Regions from separate parts of the Rhizobium sp. LjRoot254 genome, predicted to be linked through region 3. Evidence: predicted binding sites of a transcription regulator. Region 3 holds the regulator's gene; each other region holds the start of a gene.

Region 1 (6,131 bases), 330 kb from region 3:
AACCTCACGGATGCGATCGGCGACTTGCGCATGCTGGTGGCGCGCATGCTGTCCGGCACCAAGGTGAAGCTGGAGGTCGATTACGGCCGCGACCTCTGGCCTGTCAAAACCGACCTCTCGCAGTTCGAGCAGGTCATGGTGAACCTCTCGGTCAATGCCCGCGACGCCATGCCCGAAGGCGGCACGCTGACCATCAGCACCCGCAATGTCACTGCCGAAGAAGCCGGTCGTATGGGCCATCGCGGGCTGGCTGCCGAGGATTTCGTGCTCGTCGATGTCTCCGACACCGGCACCGGCATCGCGCCCGAGATCATGGACAAGATCTTCGAGCCCTTCTTCACCACCAAGGAAGTGGGCAAGGGCACCGGGCTCGGACTGTCAATGGTCTACGGCATCATCAAGCAATCCGGCGGCTATGTGATTCCGGAATCCGAAATCGGCAAGGGCACTGTCTTCCACATCTTCCTGCCGCGCCACATTCCGGTCGAGCTGCCGGAGAGCGAACGTGTCGCGGTCGCCGAGGCCGTTAGCACCAAGGCGGCGGATGCCGATCTCGACCTCACCGGCAATTCAGCCGTCGTTCTGCTCGTCGAGGATGAAGAAGCGGTGCGGCGCGGCGGCAAGCGCATGCTGGAAACGCGCGGCTATACCGTCCACGAGGCCGGCTCCGGCGTCGAGGCACTCGACATCCTCGAAGAACTCGACGGCAAGGTCGATGTGGTCGTCTCCGACGTCGTCATGCCGGAAATGGATGGTCCGACGCTGCTCGGCGAAATTCGCAAACGCTGGCCGGACCTGAAGTTCATCTTCGTCTCGGGCTTCGCCGAGGACGCCTTCGCCCGCAACCTGCCCGAGGGCTCGAATTTCGGCTTCCTGCCGAAGCCGTTTTCGCTCAAGCAACTGGCGACGACGGTGCGGGAGATGCTGGATAGCTGAGGCCCAAGCGATTGTCGCTGGCCGTTTGACTGCGAGGTTCTGACATGCCCGAATCCGCTTTGACAGTCCTGACGGTTCCGGTTTTCAGTACGCTCTGCAATGAGGCTTTCAGGTTGCGTCGCGCTGTCTTCATCGTCGAGCAGAGGGTGCCGGAGGAAGAGGAGTTCGACGCCGACGACCTCACCGCGATCCATGTCGTCGCAATTGCCGACGGCGAAATCTGCGGTACGCTGCGCATCATCCGCGACGAAGAGCACATCAAGATCGGTCGTGTCGTTGTTGCGATATCCGCACGCGGACGTGGTGTCGCGAGCGCCATGATCGCCTATGCGATGGCACTGCAGCCGCAAGGCTCGAATTTCTACCTCACGGCACAAACCGATAAGACCGCGCTCTACGAGAAGTTTGGCTTCATAGCCTTCGGGGACGTATTCGACGACGGCGGAATGCCGCACATCGCGATGAAGACTTATTGAAGGTCCGTCACGCCGCTAGCGCCACCGCGATCTTCGCCGCCAGCCTGGCATTGTTCTCGACCAGCGCGATGTTGGTCGTCAGGCTCCGGCCCTCGGTCAGGTAATAGATGTCGGAGAGCAGGAAAGGCGTCACCGCCTTGCCCGCGATACCCTTTTCTCCGGCATTCGTGAGTGCCTGGCGGATGTAGTTTTCCATTTCGCCTGCCGGAATCTCATCCTTCTCCGGCACCGGATTGCCGATCAGCATGCCGCCGGCGATGCCGAGGGACTCACGCATATGCTGGAAAGCCGCGATCCGTTCGGCGCTGTCGAGCCTGAGCGGGCTCTTGAACCCTGAACTGCGCGACCAGAAAGCGGGAAAATCATCCTGGCCGAGGGTGACGACGGGCACGCCCTTGGTTTCCAGCACTTCCAGCGTCTTCGGCACGTCGAGGATCGCCTTGGCGCCGGCTGAGACGACGATCACCGGCGTCCGCGACAGTTCCTCGAGATCGGCCGATATGTCGAAACTCTCTTCCGCCTTGCGGTGGACGCCGCCGATGCCGCCGGTGGCAAACACATGAATGCCCGCGCGCGCGGCGGCAATCATCGTTGCGGCGACGGTCGTGGCGCCGGTCCGGCCTTCGGAGATGGCGAAGGCGAGATCGGCGCGCGACAGCTTCATCGCATCGGATGTCCGGGCCAGCGCTTCGAGTTCCGATGGTTCGAGGCCGATATGCAGGTTGCCGTTGATGACGGCGATGGTCGCGGGGACAGCGCCTTCCGAACGAATGATCTCTTCGACGCTCTGGGCCATTTCGAGATTGCCGGGATAGGGCATGCCGTGGGTGATGATGGTCGATTCAAGCGCCACGACCGGCACGCCGTTGGCCTTGGCCGCGGCCACTTCGGATGAATAGGAAACGGGGAGGGCGTGCGCGTCGGTCATCGGTTTTAGGTCCTGAAACGTTGTTGGCGGCTTACAACACGATTTCGGCTGATGGCACAAGGGGAAGGGTGCTCATCAGCAGATCGCGCGTGAGATCCTCGGCGGTGGCCATTTCGCTGGCAAGCGCAAGCCGCGCCGAGGCAGCGCCATGCACGATGCCGTCGCCGAGTGTACCACCTTCCAGCCGCGCATGCAGGAAGCCCGCGGCAAAGCCGTCACCCGCGCCGGTCACATCGCCGATCACCTCGAGCGGTGGCGGTAGCAATGACGCCTGCGAGGCCTCGTCCCAGGCGACGATTTCCCGGCCGCCGCGTGTGATCGCACCGCCTTTGAGACCTGTGGCCCGCATGATCGCCGGCCATGCGCGGTGGTCATTGGGCGTCTCTCCCGTCAGCGCGCGCGCCTCGGCCTCGTTCATGAAGAGATAGTCGAGCCGGTCGAGCAGATCCTGGAACCGCACGACTTTGGCCGGCGAAATGCCGATCGCCGCGACCGACAGGTTCCGTTCGTCCGCAGCCTCGGTCAGCGCCGCGAGCGTCTCGGCGGGGAGGTTGGCATCCGTGAGGATGAATGCAGCGTCGTCGAACTGGTCGCGGACCTGCCGCGCGGCCAGCCGCTTGGGGCTGAAAAACCGGTAGAGATCCATGTCGGCGAGCGCGATGACCAGATTGCCGTCGCGCTCCATGATCGCCGTATAGGTCGGCGTCCGGCGATCGAGAAAGGTGAAGGGCCGGTCGATGATGCCGGCGCTTTCCGCCGCCGCCGCGACCGCGTCGCCCTCGGAATCGCCGCCGCGCGCCGAGATCAGCGTCACGCGGTGGCCGAGGCGGGAGAGGCTGCGCGCGCAGTTGAAGGCGCCGCCGCCGGCCTCTTCCTTCCACATGCCGGGGTTGGATGCGCCCGGTGCGGTCGCGCCGGAAATCCGTCCGCGCCGGTCGATATGGGCGCCGCCCAGAACGAGGATGTCAGTCATGCCAAAAATTCCGTCTGCCACTCGAATCATCCATATCGCCCCGGGGCAAAAAGAAGCAAGTGCGCCTGTTGATAAACCCTTGCAGGGATTGCGAAAACAAAAATAGAACACGCATCGGATTGACCCATAAGTTCAATAATTTAAGACCCACTTGCAATAAGAGAACAAATAGGGTACACAACCTTCATCGACACATTGCTTCGTCGGCTCCGATAACTTAAAGGTGGACCAAATGGCTCAGAATTCGCTGCGACTGGTAGAGGACAACAAATCGGTGGACAAAAGCAAGGCACTGGACGCGGCGCTCTCCCAGATCGAACGGTCGTTCGGCAAGGGATCGATCATGCGCCTCGGCTCGAACGAGAACATCATCGAGATCGAAACCATCTCCACCGGTTCGCTCAGCCTCGATATCGCGCTCGGCGTCGGGGGCCTGCCGAAGGGCCGCATCGTCGAGATCTACGGTCCTGAAAGCTCGGGCAAGACCACGCTTGCCCTGCAGACCATCGCCGAGGCCCAGAAGAAGGGCGGTATCTGCGCCTTCGTCGATGCCGAACATGCGCTCGATCCCGTCTATGCCCGCAAGCTGGGTGTCGATCTCGAAAACCTGCTGATCTCGCAGCCCGATACCGGCGAACAGGCACTCGAAATCACCGATACGCTGGTTCGATCAGGCGCGATCGACGTGCTGGTCGTCGACTCGGTCGCGGCACTGACGCCACGCGCCGAAATCGAAGGCGAGATGGGCGACAGCCTGCCGGGCCTGCAGGCCCGCCTCATGAGCCAGGCGCTGCGCAAGCTCACCGCATCGATCTCGCGTTCCAACACGATGGTGATCTTCATCAACCAGATCCGCATGAAGATCGGCGTCATGTACGGTTCGCCGGAAACCACCACCGGCGGCAACGCGCTGAAATTCTATGCCTCCGTCCGCCTCGACATCCGCCGCATCGGCTCGGTCAAGGAGCGCGAGGAAGTCATCGGCAACCAGACCCGCGTCAAGGTCGTCAAGAACAAGCTTGCACCTCCCTTCAAGCAGGTCGAATTCGACATCATGTATGGCGAGGGCGTCTCCAAGAATGGCGAACTTGTCGATCTCGGCGTCAAGGCCGGCATTGTCGAGAAATCCGGCGCCTGGTTCTCCTATAACAGCCAGCGCCTCGGTCAGGGCCGTGAGAATGCCAAGACCTTCCTCAAGGAAAATCCGGATCTCGCCAACGAGATCGAACTGGCGCTCCGCCAGAATGCCGGCCTGATCGCCGACCGCTTCCTGGAGAACGGCTCGCCAGAGGCCGATGTGGACTCGCCTGACGCCTGATCAGCGACGTTGAAACCGGTGCGTGCCAGCGCATCGAATGAACCCAACCCGGCCGCCGCCGAAACCGGCGCGCCGGGTTTTGTTTTTCTGGACATGGTCAAGCACGGGCGATAAAAGCCGGTGTCCAAAATGGCGCCGGTTGCGGCGTCTAGAAGGTTTGAAAGGCATATTATGAGTGGCGTGAACGAAATCCGGTCGGCATTCCTGGATTACTTCAAGAAGAACGGGCACGAGGTCGTTCCTTCTTCGCCGCTCGTTCCGCGCAACGACCCGACCCTGATGTTCACCAATGCCGGCATGGTGCAGTTCAAGAACGTCTTCACCGGCCTGGAACAGCGCCCCTACAAGACCGCTGCGACCGCGCAGAAATGCGTCCGCGCCGGCGGCAAGCATAACGACCTCGACAATGTCGGCTACACCGCGCGCCACCACACCTTCTTCGAAATGCTCGGCAATTTCTCCTTCGGTGACTATTTCAAGGAACGCGCGATCGAACTCGCCTGGAACCTGATCACCAAGGAATACGGTATCGACCGCAACCGCCTGCTGGTCACCGTCTACCATACCGATGACGAGGCATTCGGGCTCTGGCAGAAGATCGCCGGCCTGTCGGACCGTCGCATCATCCGCATCCCGACATCGGACAATTTCTGGGCCATGGGCGATACCGGCCCCTGCGGTCCCTGCTCGGAAATCTTCTACGATCACGGCGAGCATATCTGGGGCGGTCCTCCGGGTTCCGCCGATGAAGATGGTGATCGTTTCATCGAGATTTGGAACCTCGTCTTCATGCAGTATGAGCAGCTGACTAGGGAAGAGCGGATCGACCTCCCGCGTCCGTCGATCGATACCGGCATGGGCCTCGAGCGCGTCTCGGCGCTGCTGCAAGGCAAGCACGACAATTACGATACCGACCTGTTCGGTGCGCTGATCGCTGCCTCGATGGAAGCGACCGGCGTCGATGACCAGGGTGATCGCCGCGCGAGCCACCGCGTCATCGCCGACCATCTCCGCTCGACCGCCTTCCTGATCGCCGATGGCGTTCTGCCGAACAATGAAGGTCGCGGCTATGTGCTCCGCCGCATCATGCGTCGCGCCATGCGCCACGCCCAGTTGCTCGGCGCCCGCGATCCCTTGATGTACCGGCTCGTGCCGGCGCTGGTGTTGCAGATGGGCGCGGCCTATCCCGAGCTGATCCGCGCCGAGGCCCTGATCACCGAGACCTTGAAGCTCGAGGAAACCCGTTTTCGCAGAACGCTGGAGCGCGGCCTCGGCCTGCTCAACGAGGCCGTTGGGGGCTTGGGTGAAGGCGCCGAGCTTGACGGCGATACGGCGTTCAAGCTCTACGACACGTATGGCTTCCCGCTCGACCTCACGCAGGACGCGCTGCGCCAGAAGGGCATCGGCGTCGATACCGAGGGCTTCTCCAAGGCCATGCAGCGGCAGAAAGCCGAGGCACGCGCCAATTGGTCGGGTTCCGGTGACGCCGCAACGGAGACC
Region 2 (6,131 bases), 440 kb from region 3:
AGCGGCTAACCATCAGTACGGGTTCTTCGACGCCGTCGCTCTTGGAGACATAGACGACATTGACGCTGCCGTCGCTTTGTTCGCTAAAGGCCAGATCCAGACTGCTGGCAATCTGGTTCAGACCACCGCGCTTGTTCCCCTCCTCATCGAGCCGCTGGAAATATTGTTCCCGGTTCAGGCTGAAAGCGTGGCCCGTCATGCCCGTCACCAGCCGATCGCCATTCGACAGGATGGTGGCGCCGGTCGGTTGGTGCTCATCAGGGAGATCGGTCAGCGCTACGTGGTCGCCGATCAACTCGCCATTATGGCCGATAAGTTGATAATAGGTCTTGTATCGCGATGCCTCATAGTTCTGATAGGTAAAGAGCCATCCCTCGGCCACCGTGGTGATGACCGTAGGCGGATTCATCAACGTTTGAACGAATTCAGTTTTGTAAAGCTTGTCAATGCGCTGGCCATCGGCATCGAACCGGGCCCAATAAAGTCCATCATCCTCCTGGGGTGACAGGAAGGCCGGATGTTGGCCGAAGATCAACCATCCGCCATCATCCAGTGCGACAGTGAAACTTCTCTCCAGGTGAAAATCAACATCCCTGAAGACCTGCTTTTCCCGATAATCAAATGCCGAACTCAAAACCCGACTCCATTCGCCGCCGTTCGTCTGGTGGCGTACCCATTGATTGCCGATTCCCGCCGTACTCTACTTTGAGTAACAACACAACTCGGAACCGGCTAGACCAGTTCGACATCCACGACACCGGGGCTCGCCCTGAGGGCCGCTGCGATCTCCGGCGAGATGCGGTATTTCTCCGGTAGCTCGACCTCGATCTCCTTGCGGCCGTCCTCCTTGATCAGGATGAAGGAGACGAGTCCCTCGCCGCGTGCGCCGAGATGGGTGGTGACGCTGCGGAGTGGGCCGGCATCGCGCAGGAACACGCGCATCGCCTTTTGCATCTGCACCGATTTTTCCTCGAGCGATTGCAGCGAATTGATCCTGAGGCTGATGCCTTCGGGCCGCTCCTCGGCTTCGACGCCGATGACGAAGCTCTTGCCGGTTTCCAGCACGTCGCGGTATTGCGCCAAGGCTTCCGAGAACATCACGGCCTCGAACTGGCCCGAGGAATCCGAGAAGGTGACGATGCCCATCTTGTTGCCGGTGCGCGTCTTGCGCTCTTGCTTCGAGGTCACCGTGCCCGCGAGCCGGCCCGGCGCCTTGCCTTGTTTGACGGCATTGGAGAAATTGGCGAAGGTCTGGACCCGCATCTTCTCCAGGAGACTGCCATAGGTATCGAGCGGATGGGCGGTGAGGTAGAAGCCGAGGACCTGGAATTCCTTGAGCAGCTTTTCCGATGGCAGCCATGGCGCGACGGGCTGGAAGATGATCTTTTCCGGGCCTGAACTCATCGAGCCGAAAATGTCGCCCTGCCCGCTGACCTTGTCGGACACTGCCCGCTGGGCAAAGGCCATAAGGCGATCGATGCCGCCACTCAGAAGCGCGCGATCGACGCCGAAGCAATCGAAGGCGCCGGCGAAGATCAGGCTTTCCCAGACGCGGCGGTTGACGAATTTCGGATCGGTGCGCAGGCAGAAATCCTCGAGGCTGGCGAAGGGCGTGGTCCCGCGCGCTTCGACGATGTGCTCGACCACCGCCTCGCCGACGCCCTTGATCGCGGCGAGCGAGAAATAGATGCAGTTCTCGCCGACCTCAAACGGTCGGAATGAGGTCTGTACCGAGGGTGCGACGACCTTGATGCCGAGGCGTAGCGCATCCTGGCGGAAGTCGTTGACCTTCTCGGCATTGCCCATGTCGAGCGTCATCGAGGCGGCGAGGAACTCGACCGGATGATGCGCCTTCATATAGGCGGTCTGGAACGAGACCACGGCATAGGCCGCAGCGTGGGATTTGTTGAAGCCGTAGTTGGCGAACTTGGCCAGAAGATCAAAGATATTGTCGGCCTGGGGCTTCGACACCTTGTTGGCCATCGCGCCCTGTACGAAACGCGAGCGCTGCTGGTCCATCTCCGCCTTGATCTTCTTGCCCATGGCGCGGCGCAGCATGTCGGCTTCGCCGAGCGAATAGCCAGAGAGCACCTGGGCGATCTGCATCACCTGCTCCTGGTAGACGATGACGCCCTGGGTTTCTTTCAGCAGATGATCGATCATCGGATGGATGGATTCGATCTCCTCGTCGCCGTGCTTGCGGGCGTTGTAGACCGGGATGTTCTCCATCGGGCCCGGACGGTAAAGCGCCACCAGCGCGATGATATCCTCGATGCAGTCGGGCTTCATGCCGAGCAGCGCCTTGCGCATGCCGGCACTTTCAATCTGGAAGATGCCGACCGTCTCGCCGCGCGACATCATCTCGTAGCTCTTGGGGTCGTCGAGCGGCAGCAACGCGAGGTCTATGTGGATGCCCTTTCGGGCGATCAGGTCGACGGCGGTCTTGAGCACCGTCAGCGTCTTGAGGCCGAGGAAGTCGAACTTTACCAGACCCGCCTGCTCCACCCATTTCATGTTGAACTGGGTGACGGGCATGTCCGAGCGCGGATCGCGGTAGAGTGGCACGAGCTCGGCAAGCGGCCGGTCGCCGATGACGATGCCGGCGGCATGCGTCGAGGCATGGCGATAGAGGCCCTCGATCTTCTGGGCGATATCGAGCAGGCGGGCGATGACCGGCTCGCGCTCGGCCTCTTCCTTCAGGCGCGGCTCCTCCTCGATCGCCTTGGAGAGCGGCGTCGGGTTGGCCGGGTTGTTCGGCACCAGCTTGCAGATCCGGTCGACCTGGCCATAGGGCATTTCGAGCACGCGGCCGACGTCGCGCAGTGCCGCGCGGGCCTGCAGCGAACCGAAGGTGATGATCTGCGCCACCTGTTCGCGGCCGTATTTGGCCTGGACATAGCGGATCACCTCTTCGCGCCGATCCTGGCAGAAGTCGATGTCGAAGTCGGGCATCGAGACGCGTTCGGGATTGAGGAAGCGTTCGAAGAGCAGCGAGAAGCGTAAGGGATCGATGTCGGTGACGGTCAGCGCATAGGCGACCAGCGACCCAGCGCCCGAGCCACGGCCCGGCCCGACCGGGATATCGTGCGCCTTGGCCCATTTGATGAAGTCGGCGACGATCAGGAAGTAGCCGGGGAACTTCATGCCCTCGATGACACCGAGCTCGAATTCCAGACGCTCGCGATAATCCTCCTCGGTATAGCCGGGTGCCAGACCGATGGTCTTGAGCCGCATGTCCAGCCCTTCCCAGGACTGGCGCTTCAATTCCTCGGATTCCGGATCGGTGCCTTCGGCGGCGGCCTCACTGGTGAAGCGCGGCAGGATCGGCGCCACGGTCTTGAGGATGAAGGAACAGCGGCGCGCGATCTCGACCGTGTTGTCGATCGCCTCCGGCAGGTCGGCGAAGAGTTTCGCCATCTCGGCGCGCGACTTGAAATAGTGGTCGGGCGTCAGGCGGAAACGGTTGTCGTCGGAGACCATGGCATTGTGGGCCACGGCCATCAGCGCATCATGGGCCTCGAAATAATCCAGCGTCGGGAAGAACGGCTCGTTGGTCGCGACGATTGGCAGTTCGAAACGGTAGGCGAGATTGAGCATCGCGGCTTCATGCCCACGGTCGTAATTTCCATGCCGTTGCAGCTCGACATAGAGCCGGTCACCGAAGAGTGACGCGAGGGTTTGCAGCCGGGCTTCGGCGACTTCCTTCTGTCCCTCGGCGATCGCAACATCCACCGGGCCGCCACGCGCACCGGTCAGCGCGATCACGCCGGGAACGGAATCGCCGAGCCAGGATCGCTTGATATGGATAGTGCCCGGCCCCTCGCCCTGCATATAGGCGCGGCTGACGAGACCGGACAGCGTGTGATAGCCCTCGGCCGTGGCGGCGATCATCACGATTGCCGGCAGCTTGCGCAGTTGCTGCTGGCGGCCGTTCCTGTCGTCGCCGAACTCGTCTTCCATGTCGATCGAGAGCTGGCAGCCGATCAGCGGCTGCAGCCCGTCGCCCGAGGCGGTCTTGGAAAATTCGAGTGCGGCGAAGAGATTGTTCGTATCGGTCAGCCCGATGGCGGGCTGATTGTCGTCGAGCGCCTTGGCGATGATCTTCTTGACCGGCAGCGCGCCCTCGAGAAGCGAGTAGGCGGAGTGGACCCTCAGATGGACGAATTGCGGGCTCTCACTGAGCGCCTGTTCCGTCCCTGAATGAGAATCACCTGCCATGCCATGCCACCGTTTCGCGATGCCGGAATAGTATCGGCACGGTGCCCGTGGCGCGAGTCCTGTTTAAGGGACCCTGTCCTTACCCACTAGAAAGTGATCATCAACACAGCGCAGCTGGTCACAAACATGACGATTGAGGTGAACGCTGCCATGTCTCGAAGAAAATCGGTCATTTACGCCTCCTGTTCGTTTATGTTTCTTATTTGTTCCATTTTTGTTCGCGAGTCAATTGGGCAAATGCTGGGTGGTTAAAAAAGTGTTGAGAGCGACGAGGGACCACCCGCTATTCACAGGGGTCGGAGAACTTTAGCCTGGCAAACGCCTGGCTGACCTTGAATTGGGTTACTGCACCATTCGCTGCACGGTGGCGAAACCGCTCAGGCCAAGCCAGTCCGGCATGCTCCGGGCGATCGCGGGGTCGCCCTCTATGTCGAGTTCGCCTGCATCGGTCTCACGCCGGATGGTGGTGAGACCCATCCAGATGGCGGTCATTGACCGCAGCGATCCACGGACCAGCAGGTCGAGATCGTATCCGGGGTCAAAATTGCAGAGATCGGCACTTCCGTTCTCGACCACCAGCCACCAACTCTTCTGCGAAGCAATGAGTTCGGGATACAGAAACTGAATCGTGCAGCGGCGGGGCGGCAGATGTCCGGCAGCGAGGTTGCGGCGCATGTCCCACATCAGCAGCGAAGGATCGAGATTCTTCAGCGACAGCCTGGATTCCATCCATCGCTGCGCCCAGTTTCCAAGGCCGAGGATGAGCGGGCGAAGCTCTTCTCCAGCGTTCGTCAACCCATACTCCACAGCGCCGCCCGGCTTGCGCAACGTCGTGACCACGCCCGCCTGTTCGAGTTCCTTGAGGCGCTTGGAAAGCAGTGCCGGGGACATTTTGGGGACGCCACGACGAAGTTCGTTGAAACGCGTCGAGCCGCATAGCAATTCGCGCACCACAAGCGTCGTCCAGCGCGAACATAGAATCTCCGAGGCCATCGAAACCGGGCAGAACTGCCCATACCCACCGCGCTCTTGCATTGGAGACCTTTCAGGGCCGTCGAAAAACCCATGATAGTCGAGATTTCCACCAGAGCCAAGCGAGTGACGCCACTGTCCGCAACGGCGTCGGGCAACCGTCTCGTGGGGGGCAGTACAGTTCCTGAACTGGTAGCCGACCGGAAGTGCGCGCAAGATTGATGGCATAGTTTCATAATTGAAGGATATCGACATGCAAGCCGCAGCCGAATTTGCACTCACCCCTCATATGACAGACACCCCTGGGAGAAGCGTCGCCGAGATCGCGGCATCGCTGGCACCCGCAATCGCGGATCGCGCCGCGACGACAGACGAGAGCGATTGCTTCGTCACCGAGAACTACGCCATGCTCAAGGAGTCGGGCCTGATCGAGGCGGCCGTGCCCGTCGAACTCGGCGGTCGTGGGGCGGAGGTCGCAGAACTCGCCGACATGCTGCGCATCCTCGCACATGCCTGCGGTTCCACCGCGCTCGCCTTCTCGATGCACACGCATCAGGTGGCCATCCCGGCATGGCGCTGGAGGCACCAGAAGGTCGCCGCCGTCGAGCCGCTTCTCAAGCGCGTCGCCGCCGAACGTCTGATCCTGCTCTCCAGCGGCGGTTCGGACTGGATCGGCGGCTCGGGCAAGGCGGAAAAGGTCGAGGGCGGCTACCGTGTCAACGCCCGCAAGGTGTTCACATCAGGCGCCGAAGCTGGCGCGATCCTGATGACCGGCGCCGTTCATGAGGCAGCGGACGGCACGCGGTCCGTTATCCATTTCGGCGCACCGATGAAATCGCCCGAGGTGAGAATCGAAAACACCTGGCGGACGCTCGGCATGCGCGGCACGGGGTCCAACGACGTTGTGTTCGAAAACCTCTTCATTCCCGATGCCAACGTGG
Region 3 (6,131 bases):
GCCAGCGCTGCACTTCGGCTGCGCTGCGGGCATCTTCCGGCAGCCAGTCCGTACGGCCGAATTTCTTGGCGAGATAGACCAGGATCGCATTGGAATCGGCGATAATGATGCCATCATCCTCCAACACCGGCACCTGACCGAGTGCATTGAGCGCCAGAAATTCCGGCGATTTGTGCGCGCGCTGGGCAAGGTCGACATCGATGATCTGGCAATCGACGCCGAGCAACGAGAGGAACAGCCTGGCGCGATGCGAATGGCCCGATAGGGTGAAATTATAGAGCTTCATTTTGACCTCCGATAATTGGGAAGGCTCAATATGATTGTTCCCCTTGGAATTGATAATCGGTGAATATGGAACTACACTGTTACGTCAGACGAAATAACTAGGCAAAATATGGACCGCTTGCAGGGAATGCGCATTTTCACTGAAGTGGTCGATTCCGGTGGTTTCGCCGCCGCCGCCAAGGCGATGCATCTGAGCGCACCGGCGGTGACCCGCGCGGTTGCGTCTCTCGAAGCCGAGATCGGCACACGCCTGCTAATCCGCACCACCCGCTCGGTGAAGCTGACTGCAGCCGGCGAAGGCTATGTTGCCGATTGCCGGCGCATCCTCGCTGAAATCGCCGAGGCCGAGGCCAATGCCGCGGGCAGTTTCGGCAATCCGGCGGGCGCGATTACCGTCACCGCGCCGGTGCTTTTCGGCAGGCTCTACGTCCTGCCAATCCTGCTGGATTTCCTCGATCTCAATCCGGCCGTGCAGGTGCGGTTCCTTCTGCTCGACCGTGTCACCAATCTCGTAGATGAGGGAATCGACGTTGCCATCCGCATCGCCCACCTGCCCTCCTCCGGCCTGACCGCACGACGCGTCGGCTTCATCCGGCAGGTCGTGTGCGGATCGCCCGACTATTTCGACCGGCACGGCGAACCCAAAATTCCGCAGGACCTGACATCCCACCGGCTGATCGGCCGCGACGGCATTTTCGGCGGCGCCGAATGGCAATTCGGCAGAGCAACGAAGATTCGCGTTCCGATCTCGACCCGCCTCACCTGCAACACCAATGACGCCGTCATCGATGCGGTGATCGCCGGCTGGGGTCTGTCGCGCTTCCAGTCCTATCAGGTCGCTGCTCATGTCAGGGCTGGCCGCCTCAGGACCGTGCTTGCCGAGTTCGAACAGGAACCCGTGCCCATCCATATCGTGCATGCCGAAGGCAGGTCCGCATCGGGCCGTCTCCGCGCGTTCGTGGACTTCGCCTCGGAGCGTTTGCGTGCCGATCCGGTGCTGGCCGATCCGGCGAAGGTATGAGTTTGGAAGCATCCGCCGAAGATCACATGATCAGTATGCGGTGGACGTGAGACAATTAATCGGAAATGATCGTCGGCATCCAGCAATCAATAGACAGAAGGTGCCACCATGGCGAACCCACCCCGCAGACCCGTCAGCGCCATGGATGCCGCTGAAGCATTGTTCAAGCCGGCGAAAAAGGTGGCCGCAGCGCCTGCCGTCGAGCGGCCGGCGCTGCCCAACACGAGGGAACTGGTTTCGCTCAAGATCGACAGCGACGTTCTGGCGTATTTCCAGGAAGCAGGTCCTGGCTGGCAGGAGCGCATCAACGATACATTGCGGGCGGCAATGCAGAAAAAATCCTGAAGATTTCCGCGCGCGATGCGCCACAGTTCATACCAGATTGCCTTTTTTGGGTCCCAGCGCCGAAAAATCGCATGATCACATGCTGATATAAGCAAAAATTAAACTCTTGCAGAACATAAATGGAACATATAGTGTTTGTTCCAGATTTGTTTCACGATTCTGCCGGGGTTTGAACATGCTAACCAGAAAACAGCAGGAATTGCTTCTCTTCATTCACGAGCGGATGAAGGAATCGGGCATTCCACCTTCCTTCGACGAGATGAAGGATGCGCTCGACCTCGCCTCCAAGTCGGGCATCCACCGGCTGATCACGGCTCTCGAGGAGCGCGGCTTCATCCGCCGCCTGCCGAACCGGGCCCGTGCGCTCGAGGTGATCAAGCTGCCGGAGGCCTATTCGCCGAGCGTCAAGCCGGCCGCCAGGGGTTTCTCGCCCAGTGTCATCGAGGGTTCGCTCGGCAAGCCGCAAGCACAGCCTCGGCCCGCCAACGACGATGTGCTCGATTCCGTGGCCATTCCCGTCATGGGCCGTATCGCGGCCGGTGTACCGATCTCGGCAATCCAGAACAACACGCATGAGATCGCAGTGCCTTCCGGCATGATCGGCAGCGGCGATCACTATGCGCTGGAGGTCAAGGGCGACTCGATGATCGAGGCCGGCATCCTCGACGGCGACACCGTCGTGATCCGCACCGGTTCGACCGCAAGTCCCGGCGATATCGTGGTGGCACTGGTCGACGACGAGGAAGCAACCCTCAAGCGCTTCCGCCGGAAGGGTGCCTCGATCGCGCTCGAGGCGGCAAATCCCGCTTACGAGACGCGGATTTTCGGACCTGACCGCGTGAAGGTCCAGGGTAAGTTGGTGGGCCTCATCCGCCGTTATCATTGAGCATCTTGGCCGGGACCGGGAACTTCTTCCCCGACCCCTGCGTTTTCCGCTGGGCAGAGCCATATTTACCAGTTGAAGGCGGGATGATTGCAGTCTTGCGCGTCCTTCGATAAGAAGAAGCGAAGGGTCAGAATTTCCGGAAATTTCTGCTTTTGTCCGTCCCCTCCGGGGTGATCGGGCAATTGCTGTGCTGTGTTCCGGCCTTCCGACATTTTGCCGCCCCATTCCGCCTCTAGCGCGGAGGCAGGCAATGGCCCAGAGATTGCATTCGACAGGAGAATCCATTTGAGCAACGACAAGAGAAAAGTAGCCCTTGTTACCGGCATTACGGGCCAGGATGGCGCCTATCTCGCCGAGCTGCTTCTGAGCAAGGGTTACATCGTCCACGGCATCAAGCGCCGCTCGTCGTCGTTCAACACCAGCCGCATCGAGAACATCTACCAGGATCCGCACGAGAAGGATCAGCGGTTCATCCTGCATTACGGCGACATGACGGATTCGACCAACCTGATCCGCATCGTGCAGGAGGCCCAGCCGGACGAGATCTACAATCTCGCCGCCCAGAGCCATGTGCGCGTGTCCTTCGAGACGCCTGAATATACCGCCAATGCCGACGGCATCGGCACGTTGCGCCTGCTTGAGGCCATCCGCATCCTGAAGATGGAGAAGAAGACCCGCTTCTACCAGGCCTCCACGTCTGAGCTTTACGGCCTGGTGCAGGAAGTGCCGCAGCGCGAGACGACACCCTTCTATCCGCGCTCGCCTTATGCGGCGGCGAAACTCTATTCCTACTGGATCGTGGTCAATTACCGCGAAGCCTATGGCCTGCACGCCTCCAACGGCATCCTGTTCAATCACGAGAGCCCGCTGCGCGGCGAGACCTTCGTCACGCGCAAGATTACGCGTGCTGCCGCTGCCATCCGGCTCGGCAAGCAGGACAAGCTTTATGTCGGCAACATCGATGCCAAGCGCGACTGGGGCCATGCCCGCGAATATGTCCGCGGCATGTGGATGATGCTGCAGCAGGATGAGCCCGACGACTACGTGCTCGCCACCGGTGAGACGACGGAAGTGCGCCAGTTCATTACCTGGGCCTTCGAGGATGTCGGCATCAATCTCGAATGGCGCGGCACCGGCGTCGACGAAAAGGGCTACGACATGCTGTCAGGCAATACAGTGGTCGAGATCGACCCGCGCTATTTCCGTCCCACCGAGGTCGAACTCCTGATCGGCGATCCGTCCAAGGCGCATCAGAAGCTCGGCTGGAAGCACGATACCTCCGTCCGCGATCTTTGCCGCGAAATGGTCAACGAAGACCTCAAGGTCATGCAGACCGCGACCGTGATGAAGGAAGCCTGAGGCCATGTATTCCCTCTCCGGAAAGCGGGTCTGGGTCGCCGGTCATCGCGGCATGGTCGGTTCGGCGATCATGCGCCGGCTCGATAGCGAAGGTTGTGAGGTGCTGGTCGCGTCACGCCAGGAGGCCGACCTGCGCGACCAGGCCGCGACCATGGCCTGGATCGAAAAAGCCAAGCCTGACGCCGTCTTTCTCGCAGCGGCGAAAGTCGGAGGCATCCTCGCCAACGACACCTATCCGGCCGACTTCCTCTACGACAACCTGATGATCGAGGCGAACATCATCAACGGCGCGTTCAAGGTTGGTGTCGAGAAGCTAATGTTCCTCGGCTCGTCCTGCATCTACCCGAAATTCGCAGCCCAGCCGATCACCGAGGATGCGATGCTGACGGGCCCGCTGGAGCCGACCAACGAATGGTATGCGATCGCCAAGATCGCCGGCATCAAGCTTGCGGATGCCTATCGCAAGCAGCATGGCGCCGATTTCATCTCCGGCATGCCGACCAACCTCTACGGCCCCGGCGACAATTTCGATTTGAATTCCAGCCATGTCATGCCGGCGCTGATCCGCAAGGCGCATGAAGCGAAGCTCGCCGGCGCGCCTGACATCACCATATGGGGAACCGGCACGCCGCGGCGCGAGTTCCTGCACGTGGATGATTGCGCCGACGCCTGCGTTCATCTGATGAAGAATTATTCGGCCGCCGGCCACGTCAATATCGGCTCCGGCGACGACATTACGATCCTGGAACTCACCAAACTGGTTTGCGACGCCGTCGGATTCCAGGGCGAGATCGCCCACGACCTGACCAAGCCGGATGGCACGCCCCGCAAGCTGATGAGCGCCGACAAGCTGCGCGGCATGGGCTGGCAGCCATCGATCGAACTCAAGGACGGCATCGCCGCCGTCTACAAGTGGTTCCTGGAAAACAAGGCCTGATCGATCCGACGGCGGCGACTGGAGCGCAATGAATGGCGGACAGCCGGCATCAACTGGCATTTCTCGACGGCCTCCGCGGATATGCCTCGCTGTGGGTGCTGGTCGGCCATGCCATGTTCATGACCGGCTACAAGATCGAGATCATCGCCCAGCCCGACATGGCGGTCGAGCTCTTCATCATCATCTCCGGCTTCCTGATGACCTACCACTATCAGGCTCGCGAGGTGCGAGAACCGTGGATGGAGCCTGATACCTGGAAGATCTTCTGGATTCGCAGGTTTTTTCGCATAGCCCCACTCTATTATGTCTGCCTGGCGCTCGCGCTCTATTTCGGGCCGGAACTCTGGCAGAGCAGGCTCGATGCCGCCACGGTCCTGTCCGGCGGTGTCGAAGAGCAGGCCCGTTATGCCAGCCGCTATCTCGATCAATCGCTGACCAACATCCTGCTGCATGTCAGCTTTCTGTTCGGCATGACCTGGACGCACAATTTCCAGACCCCCCTGCCCGATTGGTCGATCGGGCTCGAAATGCAATATTATGCGATCTTTCCGTTCCTGATGATCCTTGCGCTGAAGCTCGGCCGCATCGCCGGCATGGCGCTCCTCGTGGGCGTCATGGCGGTCGTGGGCGCCTGGCTCGACCGCAACGGCTTCGTCATCGGCGCCTATTCGATCCTGGCCATGAAGTTCCACCTCTTCGCCGCCGGCATGCTGATCGCCATGACGCTGCGCGCCGACGGTAAATGGAAGTGGCTGCTTGTTGTGGGCGCGGTGGCCGTTATCTTCGTACCACTCGGCGGCGGCCGTTCGGCGCTGCATCGCGCTATCAAGATTGCCATCGTACTCGGCTTTGTCGCGCTTCTCTACAAGGACCGCCTGCCGGCGCTCCTCAAATGGCCGACAGAGGTGCTGGACCGGTTCCTGTCGAACGCGCCCGCGCGCTTTATCGGTGACGTCTCCTACGGCGTTTACCTATTGCACCTGATCGTCATGCTGCCGGTGTGTGGCTGGCTGGCGATCCAATTCCCTGAAACGGCGCCGATCCCGCGTTTCTTCGCATCACTGGCCCTCACCGTGCCGATTACCTATGGGGTCGCCTATCTTTGCTACCGCTTCATAGAGCAGCCCGGCATCAGCCTCGGGCGAAAGATCGCCAGCCGCTACCAGAAAGCAACTCCACCGAAGGGCATCCCGAGCGAGAATCCAGCCTGATCCCACACCGACCGCATCAAACTGAAACTCAAAGGGCTGAGCCCTGTGCAATACAGAACCCAGCCCGTGATTCTTTCCAGTCTGTGG
Region 4 (6,131 bases), 520 kb from region 3:
CGACTCGTTGCTCAACTTCGAGACTGTCAAATATTTCGGCAATGAGGACATGGAAGCCCGCCGCTTCGACCAGTCGATGGCGCGCTATGAGAAATCCGCGACCCAGGTCTGGACCTCGCTCGGCTGGCTGAACTTCGGCCAGGGCGTCATCTTCGGCATCGGCACGCTCGTCATGCTGGTCATGTCGGCGCTCGCCGTGCAGAATGGCACCCAGACGATCGGCGACTTCGTCTTCATCAACGCCATGCTGCTGCAACTTTCCGTGCCGCTCAACTTCATCGGCTTCGTCTATCGCGAAATCCGCCAGGGCCTTACCGATATCGAGCAGATGTTCGATCTTCTCGAAGTCGATGCCGAGATCGAGGACGCACCGGATGCTAAGGAATTGGTCGTCGCCAAAGGCGCGATCTCGTTCAGGGACGTGCATTTTTCCTATGATCCCGCGCGGCAGATCCTCAAGGGCATCTCCTTCGACGTGCCGGCGGGGCATACGGTCGCCGTCGTCGGGCCGTCGGGCGCAGGCAAATCCACGATTTCGCGGCTTCTCTACCGCTTCTACGACGTGCAGAAGGGCTCGATCACCATCGACGGTCAGGATGTGCGCGGCGTGACGCAGAAGTCGTTGCGATCGGCCATCGGCATGGTGCCGCAGGATACGGTGCTGTTCAACGACACGATCGCCTATAACATTCGCTACGGCCGGCCATCCGCCACGGAGGCCGAGGTCGAGCAGGCGGCCGAAATCGCCCAGATCGGCAAATTCATCGACAGCCTTCCCGAGGGCTACAAGTCGATGGTCGGCGAGCGTGGCCTGAAACTCTCGGGCGGCGAGAAGCAGCGCGTGGCGATCGCCCGCACCATTCTGAAATCACCGCCAATCTTGATCCTCGACGAGGCGACCTCGGCGCTCGATACCCATACTGAACAGGAAATCCAGTCGGCGCTCGATGTCGTTTCCAAGAACCGCACGACGCTGGTCATCGCCCACCGGCTCTCGACCGTGGTCAATGCCGACGAAATCATCGTGCTGAAGGACGGCGGCATCGCCGAACGCGGCAAGCACGCAGACCTTCTCGAACATAACGGCCTCTACGCCCAGATGTGGAGCCGCCAACGCGAGGCGAGCGAGGCCGAGGAGAAGCTCAAGAAGGTGCGCGAGGAAGACGATCTCGGCGTGATCGACAGACGTGCGCCGGCGGCGGAGTGAGGGCCGCCAGGCCGCTTGAGTCCAAGCTTGTTCGTCCGGTGGCGGATAGGGTCGCGACCCTTCCGCAACCGATATGATGAGCGAGCACACACATGGCCTATATGCCGACGGCGAACGAGACAGGGACGGGCATTCGCAGGGAACTGGCCGGAGGTGAGGACGTTTTCATCGCTCGCGGGCTTTTGGTCAGCTCTTCCGACAATTATGCCATCCTCAGCACAGGCGGCTTTTCGGCGATCAATGTACAGGGCACGGTCAGCGCACTGCATTCGGCGATCCGCCTAGGTGACGATCCGGCGGGCAATCCCGGCAATTCCGTTTTGGTTGGCAGGGACGGATGCGTCGCGAGCCTCGGCCAGAATTACGCCATCGATCTGCAGGGCACGCTTGCACGCATCACCATCAGAGGCGAAGTCTGGGGCTCCAACTTCGGGATCAGCATGGGCGGCGATTCCGAGACCGACGAATCTGTACTCGTCAATTCTGGGAGTATCCGCGCCGAGTGGACGGCAGTCCGGCGCACGGGCGACGAGGACTTCGTCTTGCGCAACAGCGGCGAAATCGTCGGTGGCTTCGAAGGTGATTCATTTTGGAGCGATGGCGCAAGCCAAGACAGGATAATCAACACTGGCATCATGAGCGGCAACATCGGTCTTGGTGCAGGAAACGACATCCTCGACAGCCGGGAGGGGCTGGTGGAAGGTTTCGTTGAGGGACGGGGAGGTGCGGATCAATTGCTCCTCGGCGCTGGCGGGCTGGGCAATGACACTTTGCGCGGTGGCGCCGGTGCCGACAGTTTCATCTTCGACAGTCCGCTGGACGGAGCGCCGAACGTCGATCGTATCCTCGACTTCAATGTGCGGGACGACACGATCGAACTGGGCAATATAGCCTTCCAAGCGATGGGTCTCGGCTCTCTCGGCAGGGCGAACTTCGCGGCCGGTGCGAGCGGCAAGGCTCTGGATGCCGACGACCGCATCATCTACGATCGCGACAGCGGATGGCTGCTACACGATGCCGACGGCAAGGGCGGCGGTGACGCCGTGCATTTCGCGACCATCGGCAAGAACCTTAACCTCGATCACCGCGATTTCCTGGTCTTCGATCAAGCCCCCTCATTGGCGGAGAGATCCTGGGAGGTGTAGCGAGCAGCGTCTGGCCGCGCGGGGTTGCCTGTTTGTTCTCTTTCGTTTATGCCGTGAGTCCTGCCCGCCGCGCTTCCTGCGGCGTGACGAGGATTGCTAGCCGCATGGCCAAAACCCGCACCCAATTCATCTGCCAGAACTGCGGCACCGTTCATTCCCGCTGGGCGGGCAAGTGCGATGGCTGCGGCGCCTGGAATACGATCATCGAGGAGGACCCGACCTCGGGTATCGGCGGTGGGCCGGTGCGGGCGCCGAAGAAGGGCAGGCCGGTGGTTCTGACCACGCTCGATGGCGAGATCGAGGAAGCGCCGCGCATCGAATGCGGCATTTCCGAATTCGACCGGGCGACGGGCGGCGGTTTCGTGCGGGGATCAGCGCTGCTGGTCGGCGGCGATCCTGGTATCGGCAAGTCTACGCTCCTGATGCAGGCGGCGGCGGCATTGTCGCGTAAGGGCCATCGCGTCATCTATGTCTCGGGCGAGGAGGCGATTGCTCAGGTGCGCCTGCGTGCCCAGCGCCTGAGTGCAGCCGATGCGGGCGTGCTGATCGCTGCGGAGACCAATGTCGAGGACATCCTCGCCACGCTCGCCGAGGGCAAGCGGCCGGACCTCGTCATCATCGATTCCATCCAGACGCTCTGGAGCGACATGGCGGAAGCCGCTCCCGGAACAGTCACCCAAGTGCGCGTCGGCGTGCAGGCGATGATCCGTTTCGCCAAACAGACCGGGGCGGCCATGGTGCTGGTCGGCCATGTCACCAAGGATGGCCAGATCGCCGGACCTCGCGTCGTCGAGCACATGGTCGATGCCGTGCTCTATTTCGAGGGCGATCGCGGGCATCACCATCGTATCATGCGTACGGTCAAGAACCGCTTCGGGCCGACCGACGAGATCGGCGTGTTCGAAATGTCCGACAAGGGCCTGCGCGAGGTCACCAATCCCTCGGCACTTTTCCTTGGCGAGCGCAATGCCAAGTCGCCCGGGGCGGCGGTCTTCGCCGGTGTCGAGGGCACGCGGCCGGTGCTCGTGGAGGTGCAGGCACTGGTGGCGCCGACCTCGCTCGGCACGCCGCGACGTGCCGTGGTCGGCTGGGATTCGAGCAGGCTTGCCATGATCCTCGCGGTGCTGGAGGCCCATTGCGGCGTCCGGCTCGGCAGCCACGACGTCTATCTCAACGTCGCGGGCGGCTACCGCATCTCCGAACCCGCCGCCGATATTGCGATTGCGGCGGCGCTCGTTTCTTCACTCGCCTCTCTTGCTCTTCCGCATGATTGCGTCTATTTCGGCGAAATCAGCCTGTCTGGCGCGGTGCGCCCGGTGGGTCATACGGGGCTCCGCCTTAAAGAAGCCGAGAAATTGGGCTTTCAGACCGCGGTCCTGCCGACCGGTTCGGCGGAACTGCCAAAGGGGCTTTCGGGCCGCTGGACGCAGATCGAAAGCCTGACCGACCTGGTCGCACGGATCGCCGGCTCGAAACAAGTGGGCCGTGCGGCAAACGACATGGATTAGGCTTTCGCGTTAGCGGTGCCGGATGCTATATGGGCGCGCGTGGTAAGAGTTTGTTAACGGTAGGATATGTCCCACCGTTTTGTGGAGAGATAGATGCCCATTACTGCTTTTGATGGTATTGTTCTTGCTATTGCACTGTTTTCCGCCGTTCTCGCCATGGTGCGCGGCTTTTCCCGCGAAGTTCTCTCCGTCGTCAGCTGGTTCGGCTCGGCCTATGCCGCCTACAAGCTTTACCCTTACGGCCTGCCTTACGCGAAGAATTTCATCGCCGACGAGAAGTTCGCCATCATCGCTTCGGCCGCCGCGATCTTCCTGATCGCGCTGATCGTCATCTCCTTCATCACCATGCGCATCGCCGATATGATCATCGACAGCCGCATCGGGGCGCTCGATCGCACGCTGGGCTTCATTTTTGGTGCCGCGCGCGGTATCCTCATCGTCGTCGTTGCGGTACAGTTCTACAATGAATGGGTGCCGCCGGAGAAGCATCAGGCCTGGATAGCCGGCTCAAAGTCCAAGCCCTTTCTCGACGATCTCGGGGAGAAGCTGAAGAATGCGCTGCCGGAAGACGTCGCCGCCCTTCTCCGCAAGAAGATCGAAGAGAAGATGAACGACGCCAACGGCAAGGATAATACGGCCACGCCGCCTGCCGATACATCGACCGATACGGCACCCGCCGAGCAGCCGACGGATACGGCACCGGCCGAGGAGCAGACGACGCCGCAGCAGTAAAAATTCTGTTGGGGCAGGGAGGACTGAGGTTTCCATACGGAGCGGTCTGAAGACGCCGGGCCGTATGGATGAAGGTGACGACATCGGACCATTCGGCCGGCGTTGCACTTCAGCAGACACGATGTCTTCCGGTCCACGGACCGAGGCTGAATTCGGCCAGATCGAGTGATTGAAAATGCGGGCAACGAGGCCCATATTTCCGGTTCATTCGAGCCTCCGGATCCGCCTCGGAAAATGGGTCGCTCGACGGGTCCTGACCCTAGTTTCCCACGAGCCAAAGGCCGTAAATCCGATGAACGACACCGCCTCTCGCAAGGTCAATGACGATATCGATGGTGACACCCTTCATGAAGAATGCGGGGTGTTCGGCATTTTGGGGCACAGCGATGCCGCGGCGCTGACGGCGCTCGGCCTGCACGCGCTCCAGCATCGCGGGCAGGAAGCGGCCGGCATCGTCACCTTCGACGACAAGGGCAAGCAGTTCCATACCGAAAAGCGCATGGGGCTGGTAGGCGACCATTACACGGACCCGGCGACGCTGGCGAAGTTACCCGGCGAAATGGCGATCGGCCATACCCGCTATTCGACCACCGGCGAAGTGGCGTTGCGCAACGTGCAGCCGCTTTTCGCTGAACTCGAGGTCGGCGGCATCGCCATTGCCCACAATGGCAATTTCACCAACGGACTGACGCTTCGCCGCCAGATCATCTCCACCGGCGCCATCTGTCAGTCGACATCGGATACCGAAGTCGTGCTGCACCTGATCGCACGCTCCAAGCACCCGTCGTCCTCCGACCGCTTCATCGACGCGATCCGGCAGATGGAAGGTGGCTACTCCATGCTGGCCATGACCCGCACCAAGCTGATCGCGGCGCGCGACCCGATCGGCATCCGGCCGCTGGTGATGGGCGAACTCGACGGCAAGCCGATCTTCTGCTCGGAAACCTGCGCGCTCGACATTATCGGCGCGAAATATGTCCGCGATGTTGAGCATGGCGAAGTCATCATCTGCGAGCTCCAACCGGATGGCTCGGTGCTGATCGATTCCCGCAAAGCCTCCAATCCGAAGCCCGAGCGGCTCTGCCTGTTCGAATATGTCTATTTCGCCCGGCCCGACTCTGTTGTCGGCGGGCGCAGCGTCTATGTCGCGCGCAAGAACATGGGCATGAATCTGGCCAAGGAGGCCCCGGTCGACGGGGACGTCGTCGTTCCGGTGCCCGATGGCGGCACGCCGGCTGCACTCGGCTATGCCCAGCAGAGTGGCATCCCGTTCGAATATGGCATTATCCGCAACCACTATGTCGGACGCACCTTCATCGAGCCGACCCAGTCGATCCGCGCCTTCGGCGTCAAGCTCAAGCATTCGGCCAACCGGGCAATGATCGAGGGCAAGCGGGTGATCCTGGTCGATGACTCGATCGTCCGCGGCACGACCTCGCTGAAGATCGTCCAGATGATCCGCGATGCCGGCGCCAAGGAAGTGCATATCCGCGTCGCCAGCCCGATGATCTATTATCCGGATTTCTACGGCATCGACAC

What was found. Region 3 encodes LexA, which represses DNA repair genes until DNA is damaged. Its sites were predicted from a motif close to TGTTCNNNNTGTGTTCNG; they were not measured.
Positions count from the first base shown of each region.
Region 1: recA (recombinase RecA) is a predicted target of LexA. The motif match lies at 3,406-3,423, and genes of this name have one in related genera.
Region 2: dnaE (DNA polymerase III subunit alpha) is a predicted target of LexA. The motif match lies at 4,423-4,440, and genes of this name have one in related genera.
Region 4: radA (DNA repair protein RadA) is a predicted target of LexA. The motif match lies at 2,375-2,392, and genes of this name have one in related genera.

Region 1 covers NZ_CAXUSM020000001.1:2,547,122-2,553,252, reverse strand. Annotated here, with positions in the region: gene cckA (cell cycle histidine kinase CckA) at 1-936, shown strand, start outside; gene ACSQ26_RS12525 (GNAT family N-acetyltransferase) at 981-1,412, shown strand; gene ACSQ26_RS12520 (pseudouridine-5'-phosphate glycosidase) at 1,420-2,340, opposite strand; gene ACSQ26_RS12515 (carbohydrate kinase family protein) at 2,372-3,313, opposite strand; gene recA (recombinase RecA) at 3,546-4,631, shown strand; gene alaS (alanine--tRNA ligase) at 4,803-6,131, shown strand, end outside.
Region 2 covers NZ_CAXUSM020000001.1:2,663,774-2,669,904, forward strand. Annotated here, with positions in the region: gene ACSQ26_RS13100 (calcium-binding protein) at 1-634, opposite strand, end outside; gene dnaE (DNA polymerase III subunit alpha) at 733-4,218, opposite strand; gene ACSQ26_RS13110 (winged helix-turn-helix transcriptional regulator) at 4,561-5,253, opposite strand; gene ACSQ26_RS13115 (acyl-CoA dehydrogenase family protein) at 5,480-6,131, shown strand, end outside.
Region 3 covers NZ_CAXUSM020000001.1:2,221,129-2,227,259, forward strand. Annotated here, with positions in the region: gene ACSQ26_RS10905 (glutathione S-transferase family protein) at 1-286, opposite strand, end outside; gene ACSQ26_RS10910 (LysR family transcriptional regulator) at 395-1,306, shown strand; gene ACSQ26_RS10915 (BrnA antitoxin family protein) at 1,415-1,651, shown strand; gene lexA (transcriptional repressor LexA) at 1,827-2,537, shown strand; gene gmd (GDP-mannose 4,6-dehydratase) at 2,823-3,896, shown strand; gene fcl (GDP-L-fucose synthase) at 3,901-4,833, shown strand; gene ACSQ26_RS10935 (acyltransferase family protein) at 4,866-6,044, shown strand; partial or broken gene ACSQ26_RS10940 (IS3 family transposase) at 6,054-6,131, shown strand, end outside.
Region 4 covers NZ_CAXUSM020000001.1:2,737,434-2,743,564, reverse strand. Annotated here, with positions in the region: gene ACSQ26_RS13495 (ABCB family ABC transporter ATP-binding protein/permease) at 1-1,207, shown strand, start outside; gene ACSQ26_RS13490 (hypothetical protein) at 1,300-2,352, shown strand; gene radA (DNA repair protein RadA) at 2,457-3,860, shown strand; gene ACSQ26_RS13480 (CvpA family protein) at 3,954-4,592, shown strand; gene purF (amidophosphoribosyltransferase) at 4,885-6,131, shown strand, end outside.